DNA from 4 places in the Pseudomonas sp. LB3P14 genome. Region 1 is predicted to be linked to each of the others. Evidence: predicted binding sites of a transcription regulator. Region 1 holds the regulator's gene; each other region holds the start of a gene.
The links. Region 1 encodes sigma-54, which starts transcription at its own class of promoters, with help from an activator protein. Its sites were predicted from a motif close to ANTGGCATNNANNTTGCTNT; they were not measured.

Region 1 (3,076 bases):
GGTACTTTTACCTGAGCCGGAGCGGCCACTGACGATGATCAAGCGCATGATTACTGACCGTTTTGCTCGTCCAGGACGACCTGATACAAGGCTTCATTGCTCGGGGCGCTGCGCAGTTTTTCGCGCACTTCCTTGCGATCGAGCATGCTGGCGATCTGGCGCAGTAGCTCCAGGTGCGCATCGGTGGCAGCCTGCGGGACTAGCAGAACGAACAGCAGGTCAACCGGGGCACCGTCGATGGCGTCGAAATCGATGGGGGCGTCCAGGTGCATCAAGGCACTGATGGGCGCGTCGCAGCCCTTGAGGCGGCAGTGGGGGATAGCGATGCCGTTACCAAAACCGGTGGAACCGAGTTTTTCACGGGCGACCAGACTCTCGAAGACATCCTGCATCGCCAGATCCGGCACTTCGCGGTGGATAAGGTTGGCAATTTGCTCGAGGGCTTTCTTTTTACTGCCGCCCGGCACGTTCACGAGGGAACGGCCGGGGGTCAGGATGCTTTCAAGTCGGATCATGGGTTGGGAGTGTTAACGACCGGTCGCGCCCTGGAGGAGGCTTTGGGTCTTTTCCTTATGCTTTTTGAGTTGTTTATCCAGCTTGTCGGTCAGTGCGTCGATCGCCGCGTACATATCAGTATGCTCCGCGTTTGCGACCACTTCATTGCCGGGAATATGCAGCGTGGCTTCGATTTTCTGCTTGAGCTTTTCGACCGTCATCGTGACTTGCACGTTGGTGATCTTGTCGAAATGCCTCTCTAATCGTTCGAGTTTTTCGCCGATGTAGGTGCGAAGAGGTTCGGTCACTTCCAGTTGGTGTCCACTGATGTTGACTTGCATACAGCTTCTCCTTCGTTGCCAGTGCATAAAGCGGCAGGCAGAAATGCCTGCCACTGGAACGCTGTGGCGTGGCTCTACATCAACCGCTTGCGTTCGCTCGAAGGCGCGATCCCGAGGGATTCGCGGTACTTGGCGACGGTGCGGCGAGCCACCTGAATGCCTTGTGCCTCCAGTAAACCAGCGATCTTGCTGTCACTCAACGGCTTTTTCTGATTTTCCGCGGCAACCAGTTTTTTGATGATCGCGCGGATCGCCGTAGACGAGCATTCACCGCCCTCAGAGGTGCTGACGTGACTGGAGAAAAAGTATTTCAGTTCATATATGCCCCGTGGGGTATGCATGAATTTCTGCGTGGTCACCCGTGAAATCGTCGACTCGTGCATGCCCACCGCTTCGGCGATGTCATGCAGGACCAGCGGTTTCATGGCTTCGTCGCCGTATTCAAGAAAGCCGCGCTGATGCTCGACGATCTGAGTGGCTACTTTCATCAGGGTTTCGTTGCGGCTTTGCAGGCTCTTGATAAACCAGCGGGCCTCTTGCAACTGATTGCGCATGAAGGTGTTGTCGGCGCTGGTGTCGGCGCGGCGCACGAAACCGGCGTATTGAGCATTGACCCGCAGTCGCGGCACGGATTCCTGGTTCAGTTCCACCAACCAGCGCTCGTTGTCCTTGCGTACGATCACGTCGGGAACGACGTATTCGGCTTCGCTGGACTCGATCTGCGAGCCTGGGCGCGGGTTGAGGCTCTGGACCAGTTCAATCACTTGGCGCAGCTCATCTTCCTTGAGCTTCATGCGACGCATCAGCTGGCTGTAATCACGGCTGCCGAGCAGGTCGATATAATCGGTGACCAGGCGTTTGGCCTCGACCAGCCAAGGGGTCTTGGCGGACAACTGACGCAATTGCAGCAGCAGGCATTCGCCCAGGTTACGGGCGCCGATGCCAGCGGGTTCGAATTGCTGGATGCGGTGCAGGACGGCTTCGATTTCGTCCAGTTCGATGTCCAGCTCCGGATCGAAGGCTTCGAGAATCTCCTCGAGGGTTTCGTCCAGGTAGCCCTGATTGTTGATGCAGTCGATCAGGGTCACGGCAATCAGGCGATCAGTGTCGGACATCGGTGCCAGGTTCAGTTGCCACAACAGATGGCTTTGCAGGCTTTCGCCGGCCGATGTACGGGTGGTGAAATCCCACTCGTCGTCATCGTTGCTCGGCAGGCTGCTGGCGCTGGTCTGGTAGACGTCTTCCCACGCGGTATCGACGGGCAGTTCGTTGGGAATGCGCTCGTTCCAGTCACCTTCCTCGAGGTTGTCCACCGTCGGGGCGGTTTCCTGGTAAGAGGGTTCCGAAACATCGGCGTTGGGTTGCTGTTCCGCTTTGTCGGCCAAGGGGTCGGCATTATCGAAGTCGTCGCCTTCTTCCTGGCGTTCGAGCATCGGATTGGACTCCAGGGCCTCCTGGATTTCCTGTTGCAGGTCCAGGGTCGACAATTGGAGCAGGCGGATGGCCTGTTGCAGCTGCGGTGTCATCGTCAGCTGCTGGCCCATTCTCAAGACTAGCGATGGTTTCATGGCAGGGGCTTAACACCTTATTCGCCGGCGCACATGCGCCATCCACTACAGGGCGCCGGGGCGCCAAACATAAGCAAATTATATGCCTGAAACTGAAGTGTTTGCCTAGAGCGCTGTAACAATAAAAAACTATAAAGCGTTATTGGTACGTTGCTCTTGCTAATGGCTGACACCTTTGAAGCGGCGTGTACGCCTGGAGCGCCGTAACAATAAAAGCACACAGGCGTTTTTATCGAAGCGGCTCTCTGTCGACTAGCCAGGCACCTCAGTGCTTACAGGCGGAACTCATGGCCCAGATACACTTCCTTGACCAGGTCGTTGGCCAGGATGGTGGCAGAGTCACCTTCGGCAATCAGCTGGCCATCGTTGACGATGTAGGCGGTTTCGCAGATATCCAGGGTTTCACGGACGTTGTGGTCAGTGATCAACACGCCAATGCCCTTGGCCTTGAGGTGATAGATGATCTGCTTGATGTCGCCCACCGAAATCGGGTCCACGCCGGCGAACGGTTCGTCGAGGAGGATGAATTTCGGGTTGGTGGCCAGTGCCCTGGCGATTTCCACGCGGCGGCGTTCACCGCCGGACAGACTCATGCCGAGGTTGTCGCGGATGTGGCTGATGTGGAATTCCTGCAGCAGGCTTTCCAGCTCCTTGCGACGACCGGTCTTGTCG
Region 2 (3,076 bases), 3.2 Mb from region 1:
GCGGCGGGCTCCGGCCCAGGGGCTCCTTCGAGGAGCCCTTTTTTATGCCTGTTCTTTGGTCAAACACGCCGCTGTAGGAGCACGGCTTGCCGGCGAAGGCGATTTTGAGGACGCCTTCGCTGGCAAGCCATGCTCCTACAGGATTTAGCGCAGGGCTGCGATGGCGTCTACAGATTCACGAATCAGCGCCGGGCCTTTATAGATGAAGCCGGAATAGAGCTGCACCAGGCTCGCCCCCGCAGCGATTTTCTCAGCCGCGTGCTTGCCTTCGGTGATGCCGCCCACGGCGATGATCGGCAAGCGACCGGCCAACTCTGCCGCCAGCACCTTCACGGTGTGGGTGCTCTTGTCGCGAACCGGTGCGCCGGACAGACCGCCCGCCTCGTCGCCGTGCTCCATGCCTTCAACGCCGACGCGGCTCAGGGTGGTGTTGGTAGCGATCACCGCATCCATCCCGGTTTCGATCAGCGCTTGCGCGACCTGAGCGGTTTCTTCGTCGGTCATGTCCGGCGCAATCTTGATCGCCAGTGGGACATGTTTACCGTGGCGCAGCGCCAGTTCTGCCCGGCGCGTAGCCAGGTCAGCCAACAATTGCTTCAGCGAATCGCCGAACTGCAGGCTGCGCAGGCCAGGGGTATTCGGCGAGCTGACGTTGACCGTCACGTAGCTGGCGTGGGCGTAGACCTTGTCCAGACAGATCAGGTAGTCGTCGACCGCCCGCTCAACCGGGGTATCGAAGTTTTTTCCGATATTGATACCCAGCACGCCCTTGTATTTGGCCGCCGCCACTCGGGCCAGCAGGTGATCGACGCCGAGGTTGTTGAACCCCATGCGGTTGATGATCGCCTCGGCATCCGGCAGACGGAAAATTCGTGGCTTCGGGTTGCCCGGCTGCGGACGCGGGGTGATGGTGCCGATTTCGACAAAACCAAAACCCAGTTGGGCAAAACCGTCGATGGCCGCGCCGTTCTTGTCCAGACCGGCCGCCAGACCTACCGGGTTCGGGAAGTCCAGGCCCATGACGGTCACCGGCATTTTCACCGGTGCCTTGCACAGCAAGCCGTTGAGGCCCAAACGCCCGCCCGCGCCGATCAGGTCCAGGGACAGATCGTGGGAGGTTTCCGGGGAAAGTTTGAACAACAGCTGACGGGCCAGGGTGTACATGGGCGGGTTTGACTCTGGGCTACGAAAAGTGGCGGCGATTATAGCCGGGCATCGAGGTTGCAGGCGAGGCGCGCGACAAAATCAGTGAGCGATGGCATATGCCTTGCACCGTCACTGACATCAGCACTCATGCCAACGGCGGGATGAGTCGAAAGACAAAGGCGTCGTCACTTGGCCTTGCTCTGGCAAGCAGCCCGGTACGGCGCTTTTTTATGGAAGGTGTTTACTGATGATTGAAGTTCCAGCCAACCCTCTGGCCTGGGTCAACGGCAGCGATGCTCCGGAAAAGACCGAAATCAACCTCGGCTTCATGGCCCTGAGTGACTGCGCCTCCGTGGTGGTCGCCGCCACGCAGGGCTTTGCCCAACCTTATGGCCTGACCCTGAACCTCAAGCGCCAGCCGTCCTGGGCTAACCTGCGGGACAAACTGGTCAGTGGCGAACTCGACGCCGCCCACAGCCTGTACGGTTTGATCTACGCCGTGCATTTGGGTATCGGCGGTGTCGCGTCGACCGACATGGCAGTGCTCATGGGCCTGAATCAGAATGGCCAGAGCATCAATCTCTCCCATGGCTTACAGGCCCTGGGCGTGACCAGTCCTGAAGCACTCGACCGGCACGTGCACCAAAGTCGCCCAAAACTCACTTTCGCCCAGACATTTCCTACAGGCACTCACGCAATGTGGCTGTATTACTGGCTCGCGAGTCAGGGCATCCATCCGCTGCAGGACGTCAACAGCGTGGTGGTGCCGCCGCCGCAAATGGTCGCGCACCTGCAAGCCGGACGCATCGATGGTTTCTGCGTCGGCGAGCCATGGTCCGCCAGCGCAGTGCAGCAAAACCTGGGGTTCACCCTGGCCACCACCCAGACCATCTGGCCCGATCATCCGGAAAAAGTCCTCGGGTGCACCCGCGCTTTTGTCGAGCAATACCCCAACACCGCCCGGGCGCTGGTGATGGCGATCCTCGAAGCCAGCCGCTTCATCGAACAAAGCACGGAAAATCGCTGCAGCACCGCGAAGCTGTTGAGTGCGCCCGAATACCTCGACGCGCCACTCGACTGCATTGCGCCGAGGTTGCTCGGTGACTACGCCGATGGCCTCGGTAATCGTTGGCAGGATCCGCATACCCTGCGTTTCCATGCGGACGGCGAGGTCAACCTGCCTTATTTGTCCGACGGCATGTGGTTCATGACCCAGTTCCGCCGCTGGGGCTTGTTGCGCGACGACCCGGACTACCTCGGCGTGGCCCGTCAGGTCCAGCAACTAGACTTGTATCGAGAGGCCGCCACGGCGGTGGGTGTAGCCGCCCCGGGTCAGGAAATGCGCAGCAGCCAGTTGATCGACGGCAAGGTCTGGGACGGCTTGGACCCCGCCGGATACGCCCGCAGTTTCAAGCTGCACGCCATGAGCGACAGCTCGCCCCTTCTCGCCAGCCGCTGACAGGAGACTGCGAATATGTTGCGTATCCTGCTGATCAACGACACCGCGAAGAAAGTCGGTCGCCTGAAGGCGGCCCTGACCGAAGCCGGGTTCGAGGTGATCGACGAGTCGGGCCTGACCATCGACCTGCCTGCGCGCGTCGAAACGGTGCGTCCGGATGTCATTTTGATCGATACCGAGTCACCGAGCCGCGATGTGATGGAGCAAGTGGTGCTCGTAAGCCGCGACCAACCGCGGCCGATTGTGATGTTTACCGATGAACATGACCCCGATGTGATGCGTCAGGCGATCAAGTCCGGGGTCAGCGCCTACATCGTCGAAGGCATCCACGCACAGCGCTTGCAGCCGATTCTCGACGTCGCCATGGCACGTTTTGAAAGCGACCAGGCCCTGCGCGCCCAACTCAACGCCCGCGACCAGCAACTGGCCGAGCGCAAGCGTATCGAGCTGGCCAAAGGGCTGTTGATGAAA
Region 3 (3,076 bases), 2.9 Mb from region 1:
GTCCGCGTGGGCAGTCACCCTTGATGGCGCTCAACTGCGCCGGTCTGCCGGAATCCATGGCTGAGACGGAACTGTTCGGCTACGGCCCCGGTGCTTTCGAGGGGGCACGGGCAGAAGGCAAGCTCGGGCTGCTGGAATTGACGGCGGGCGGTACGCTGTTTCTCGATGGCGTCGGGGAAATGAGCCCGCGCTTACAGGTGAAATTGCTGCGCTTCCTGCAGGACGGTTGCTTCCGTCGTGTGGGCAGCGATGAAGAGGTTTATCTGGATGTGCGGGTGATCTGTGCAACGCAGGTCGACCTGTCCGAGTTGTGCGCGCGCGGTGAGTTTCGCCAGGATTTGTATCACCGTTTGAATGTGCTTTCGCTGCACATCCCGCCACTGCGCGAATGCCTCGATGGTTTGACGCCGCTGGTGGAGCACTTCCTCGATCAGGCCAGTCGGCAGATCGGTTGCCCACTGCCAAAACTGGCGCCGGCGGCGATGGAGCGGCTCAGTCATTACCACTGGCCGGGTAATGTCCGGCAATTGGAAAATGTGTTGTTCCAAGCGGTTTCCTTGTGCGAGGGCGGGACCGTCAAGGCCGAACATATTCGCCTGCCGGATTACGGCGTGCGTCAGCCACTTGGCGATTTCTCGCTCGAGGGCGGGCTGGACGAAATTGTCGGGCGCTTCGAGAAAGCGGTGCTTGAGCGCTTGTATTCGGAGCATCCAAGTAGTCGCCAACTGGGGAAGCGGTTGGGGGTTTCGCATACGACCATTGCCAATAAGTTGCGTGAGTATGAAGTCGGCAAGGACAACACCTGACTGATCGTTCCCACGCGCAGCAAAGGAATGCCTCAATGGACGCTCTGGGTCCGCTCTTGGGACGCGGAGCGTCCCGGGCTGCATTCCCACGCGGAGCGTGGGAACGATCAGGCGACGGAAGCTGAGCGTTGCCGCGAAGCGGCATAACACCGCCGGTTTTTCGACTTCGATACATTTCCCCATTCCCCGCAAAACCCCTCAAGTCCTTTGTTTGCCGGGCCCTGTGCCGCCAGAAAAAAGTTGGTCTGCAAATTGCTTATGGCTCAGCAGTACAGCAGTGGGCGGCAAACGTCCGGCATGCAGAGGAAAGAGTGTGGACAAGTACCTTTATGTGGCAATGACCGGCGCCAGCCAGAATGCACTGGCGCAGAAGGCTCATGCCAACAACCTGGCGAACATCTCCACCAACGGTTTCCAGAAAGACCTGGAGCAGGCTCGTTCGATGCCGGTGTTCGGTGACAGCTTTCCGGCGCGTGCGTTTGCCTTGTCCGAGCGTCCGGCCACCGACTTCTCCCCTGGTGCGCTGGTGCAAACCGGTCGCGATCTCGATGTCGCGGTGCAAGGCAGCGGATGGATCGCCGTGCAGAACCCTGACGGCGGCGAAAGCTACGTACGCACCGGCAGCCTGAACGTTGACGCCCTGGGCGTGCTGCGGGCCGGCAACGGTATGCCGGTGATGGGCAATGGCGGGCCGATTGCCGTGCCGCCCGAGCAGCAAATCGAAGTGGGCGAGGACGGCACCATCAGCATTCGTGCGATGGGCGAAGGTCCTCGCGTGATGGCGGAAGTCGACCGCATCAAACTGGTCAACCCTGATTTCAAGAACATGACCAAAGGCCTGGACGGTTCGATCCACACCAAGGACGGCAAGCCGGCGCAAGCCGATGCCAACGTCAAGCTGGTGTCCGGTTTTCTCGAGTCGAGCAATGTCAATGCCGTGGAAGAAATGACCTCGGTGCTGGCCCTGGCCAAGCAGTTCGAGCTGCACATAAAGATGATGAACACCGCCAAAGACGATGACCAGGCCATGGCTCGGGTCTTGCAGATCAGCTAATTATCAGAACGTCGCGCCGTAAAACAGGCGCACGAGGAGAATCGAATGCTTCCGGCTCTATGGGTTGCCAAAACAGGTCTGTCCGCCCAGGACACCAACCTGACGACCATTTCCAACAACCTGGCCAACGTGTCGACCACGGGTTTCAAACGTGACCGCGCTGAGTTCCAGGACTTGCTCTACCAGATCAAACGCCAGCCAGGCGCCCAGTCGACCCAGGACAGTGAACTGCCGTCGGGTCTGCAATTGGGTACCGGTGTGCGCATCGTCGGCACCCAGAAAAACTTCACCGCCGGCAGCCTGCAAACCACCGAGCAGCCGTTGGACATGGCCATCGACGGTCGCGGTTTCTTCCAGATTCTGCAGCCGGACGGCACCACGTCCTATACCCGTGACGGTACGTTCCACCTGGACTCCAACGGTCAGATCGTGAACGCCAGCGGCTTCGCCCTGGAACCGGCCATTGTCATCCCCAACGATGCCCAGACCTTCACGGTCGGTCGCGACGGCACCGTGTCCATCACCGTTGCCGGCAACGCGGCGTCCCAGGTGATCGGCAACCTGCAAACCGCCGACTTCATCAACCCGGCCGGCTTGCAGGCCGTGGGCAACAACCTGTTCCTGGAAACCGCTGCCAGCGGCGCGCCGCAAGTCGGCACCCCAGGCCTGGCCGGTTTCGGCACCACGCTGCAGAACACCCTGGAAACGTCCAACGTCAGCACCGTTGAAGAGATGGTCAACATGATCACCACTCAGCGCGCTTACGAGATGAACTCCAAGGTGATCTCCACCGCCGACCAGATGCTCTCGTTCGTAACGCAGAATCTGTAATCAAGTCTATGAGGCGGCCATCAGGTCGCCGGCAACACCGTGAGGTAGGGTCATGAATCGCTTTGTATCTGTTCTGGCACTGAGTGGGATCGCCGCGCTCGCGGGCTGCGTCGGTCCGACGCCCAAGCCCAATGACCCTTACTACGCGCCGGTGTTGCCGCGCACGCCGCTGCCGGCTGCCGCCAATAACGGCTCGATTTATCAGGCTGGCTTCGAACAGAACCTGTACAGCGACCGCAAGGCGTTCCGGGTCGGTGACATCATCACCATCACCCTGAACGAGAAGACCCAGGCCAGCAAGGGTGCCAACTCGCAGATCGACAAAACCAGCAAGACCAGTATCGGCCTGTCTTCGCTATTCGGTGGCGGCCTTAGTACCAGTGAC
Region 4 (3,076 bases), 2.1 Mb from region 1:
CTTTTTCGGTCACCAAGTCACTTTTGACTTTGGTAGTGATCCAAGTATCGGAAGTAGCTTCCGTGGCCTTGGTCATTTCACCAGCCGCCAGAGTCATCGGGGCCTGGGTGGTTTGGGTGGTCTGTGCAAAAGCTGCGTTGGCCATGGTCAGGGTCAGCGCGGTAGCAGTAGCGGCGGCGATAGCGAACTTCTTCATACGAGTAACTCCTGTTTTTCTATAAAGTCTGCTGCGTGTCTTGTCAGCAGGGTTACCAGAGATATTGCGAACGCTGTGCCAACTTTGAGACGAGAAATAAATGCTTATAAAACAATAACTTACCAAATCAACTGATTTTCGGAATCATGCAAAATGCATGACTTCGAAATTATGTACATGCAAGTTGCGGGTTTTAGCACAGGCCTAAGGCCATGAATTGTTGGGGTTTTCTTGATTATTTGAATCGCTCCCCAAATGACGGACAAAAAAATGCTCCGCGTCGTGAAAGGCGGGGCATGGGACAGACTTGGCGATGGATTAGACGCCAGGGCAACCCGTAGGCGCGTACTCTTTGAGTACCGTTGAGGCGCAAGTCCAGCCACCGGCCAGCGCGCGCGAAAGCGTGATGGTCTTGCCGGCCACCTGACCGTTTGCATTGAGGATCGTGCAGCCAATACTGCCAACACCAGAAGTGATGTTGCCCGCCACCGCAATCGTGCAATTGCCTGTGGTCGCGCTAACGCCGAGCAGAGCGAGGGTGGGGACGGTGCCTTGATTCATAATGTCTTCGTAGGGGACCTTCAATGCCGATATTTCAGCAAGACCGGCGGTGACCTTCGCCCGCGATTGATACTTCGAATACTGCGGCAGCGCAACCGTCGCCAGAATCCCGATGATCGCCACCACGATCAACAGTTCGATCAGGGTAAAACCTTTTTGAGTATTCATAGACAAGCTCCATGCATGAGTCGAAATCTCATGATCTGAATTAGCCGCAGCACAGCCCATGCCAAGCCCTTCGCCCCCTGTTATAGGGGCACGAGGCCAACACAAAGCCCTTTCCTACCCCCAGGATCCGCACTATCTGACACTTTTTGTCACCTGAGCAGTGCTGGTTTGGTTCCGCTGCTTGACTAGGCTATAAGTCATGAACTGTCTGCGTCCGGTATCCCCATGAATGACATCGCCCTTAGCGGTCTGGCCAAGCAATTAGTCCTGGCCGAGCTGCTCACTGATAAAAGCGCGCAACAGGCGTATCAGCAAGCCCTACGCAATCGCATCTCCCTGGTGACTTACCTGGTGCAGAGCAAACTGGTGCAAAGCCGCCAGGTGGCCGAGATTGCCTCGGAACACTTTGGCATGGCCTTGCTGGACCTCAACTGCCTGAACAAGGAGACCCAGCCCAAGGGACTGGTCAGCGAGAAACTGCTCCGTCAGCACCATGCCCTGCCCCTCTGGCGGCGCGGCAACAAGTTGTTCGTGGGGGTTTCCGACCCGACCAATCAGCAAGCCATCAATGACATCCAGTTCAGCACCGGGCTGAACACTGAAGCCATCCTGGTGGAGGAGGACAAACTCAGCGACGCCATCGAAAAATTCTTCGATACCCAAGGCGCCGGCATGGAAGACATGGCCGATGTCGACCTTGATGGTGTGGACATCGAGTCGATCGATGACGACAAACTGGAAGCCATCGCCGGCCAGGATGCCGATGACGCGCCGGTGGTGCGCTTTGTCCACAAGATGTTGCTCGATGCTATCAAGAGCGGCTCTTCCGACCTGCATTTCGAACCCTATGAAAAAACCTACCGCGTGCGGGTGCGTACCGACGGACTTTTGCGTGAAGTAGCCAAACCACCGATTCAACTGGCCAATCGCATCGCCGCGCGGCTGAAAGTCATGGCCAGCCTCGACATCTCCGAACGGCGCCGGCCCCAGGACGGGCGGATCAAAATGCGCCTGTCCAAGAGCAAATCCATAGACTTCCGGGTCAACACCCTACCGACCCTGTGGGGCGAGAAAGTGGTAATCCGGATCCTCGACCCGTCCAGCGCTCAAATGGGCATCGACGCCCTCGGCTATGAGCCCGACCAGAAAGACCTGTACATGGCCGCCCTCAAGCAGCCACAGGGGATGATTCTGGTGACCGGGCCCACCGGTTCGGGCAAAACCGTGTCGCTCTACACCGGGCTGAACATTCTCAATACCGTGGACATCAACATCTCCACCGCCGAAGACCCGGTGGAGATCAACATGGAAGGCATCAACCAGGTCAACGTCAATCCCAAACAGGGAATGGACTTCGCCCAGGCACTGCGCTCATTTCTGCGACAGGACCCGGACGTGATCATGGTCGGTGAGATCCGCGACCTCGAAACCGCCGAAATCGCCATCAAGGCCGCCCAGACCGGGCATCTGGTGCTGTCGACCCTGCACACCAACAGCGCCGCCGAAACCCTCACTCGCCTGCACAACATGGGCATCCCCGGGTTCAACATTGCCACCTCGATCAGCCTGATCATTGCCCAGCGCCTGGCACGCAAGCTGTGCAGCCATTGCAAGAAACCCATCGAGATTCCCCGTGAGGCGCTACTCAAAGAAGGCTTCCCCGAGGAACGCATCGGCTCGTTCACGATCTATGAGCCCGTCGGTTGCGATCAGTGCAATGGCGGTTACAAAGGCCGAGTCGGGATTTATGAAGTGGTGAAGAACACACCGGACCTGCAACGGCTGATCATGGCCGAAGGCAATTCACTGGAAATCGACAGTCAGATGCGCAAAGACGGCTTCAACGACCTGCGTACGTCGGGCCTGCTCAAGGCCATGCAAGGCATCACCAGCCTTGAAGAAATCAACCGGGTCACCAAGGACTGAATATGGCGGTCAAAGCAGCAAAAATCAGCGTCTACGCCTGGGAAGGTACAGACCGCAAAGGCACCAAAGTGACGGGTGAGTTGAGCGGTCAGAACCCGGCGTTGATCAAGGCCCAGTTGCGCAAGCAGGGCATCAACCCCGGCAAGGTACGCAAGAAGTCCACCTCGATTTTCAACATGGGCAAGCGCATCAAGGCCCGGGACATTGCCCTGTTCACCCGGCAGA

Region 2: the regulator sigma-54 is predicted to act here: its motif matches at 1,255-1,274, upstream of ACYZT5_RS34350 (CmpA/NrtA family ABC transporter substrate-binding protein).
Region 3: the regulator sigma-54 is predicted to act here: its motif matches at 1,046-1,065, upstream of ACYZT5_RS32730 (flagellar basal body rod protein FlgF).
Region 4: the regulator sigma-54 is predicted to act here: its motif matches at 972-991, upstream of ACYZT5_RS29170 (pilin).

What each region holds. Positions count from the first base shown of each region.
Region 1 is NZ_CM142714.1:4,269,101-4,272,176, reverse strand. Features, by position in the region: gene rapZ (RNase adapter RapZ) at 1-48, opposite strand, end outside; gene ptsN (PTS IIA-like nitrogen regulatory protein PtsN) at 51-515, opposite strand; gene hpf (ribosome hibernation-promoting factor, HPF/YfiA family) at 528-836, opposite strand; gene ACYZT5_RS19750 (RNA polymerase factor sigma-54) at 911-2,404, opposite strand; gene lptB (LPS export ABC transporter ATP-binding protein) at 2,677-3,076, opposite strand, start outside.
Region 2 is NZ_CM142714.1:7,471,434-7,474,509, reverse strand. Features, by position in the region: gene ACYZT5_RS34355 (quinone-dependent dihydroorotate dehydrogenase) at 145-1,164, opposite strand; gene ACYZT5_RS34350 (CmpA/NrtA family ABC transporter substrate-binding protein) at 1,394-2,605, shown strand; gene ACYZT5_RS34345 (ANTAR domain-containing response regulator) at 2,621-3,076, shown strand, end outside.
Region 3 is NZ_CM142714.1:7,129,893-7,132,968, forward strand. Features, by position in the region: gene ACYZT5_RS32725 (sigma-54-dependent transcriptional regulator) at 1-806, shown strand, start outside; gene ACYZT5_RS32730 (flagellar basal body rod protein FlgF) at 1,120-1,860, shown strand; gene flgG (flagellar basal-body rod protein FlgG) at 1,906-2,691, shown strand; gene flgH (flagellar basal body L-ring protein FlgH) at 2,744-3,076, shown strand, end outside.
Region 4 is NZ_CM142714.1:6,358,927-6,362,002, reverse strand. Features, by position in the region: gene ACYZT5_RS29175 (BON domain-containing protein) at 1-196, opposite strand, end outside; gene ACYZT5_RS29170 (pilin) at 515-925, opposite strand; gene pilB (type IV-A pilus assembly ATPase PilB) at 1,151-2,851, shown strand; gene ACYZT5_RS29160 (type II secretion system F family protein) at 2,854-3,076, shown strand, end outside.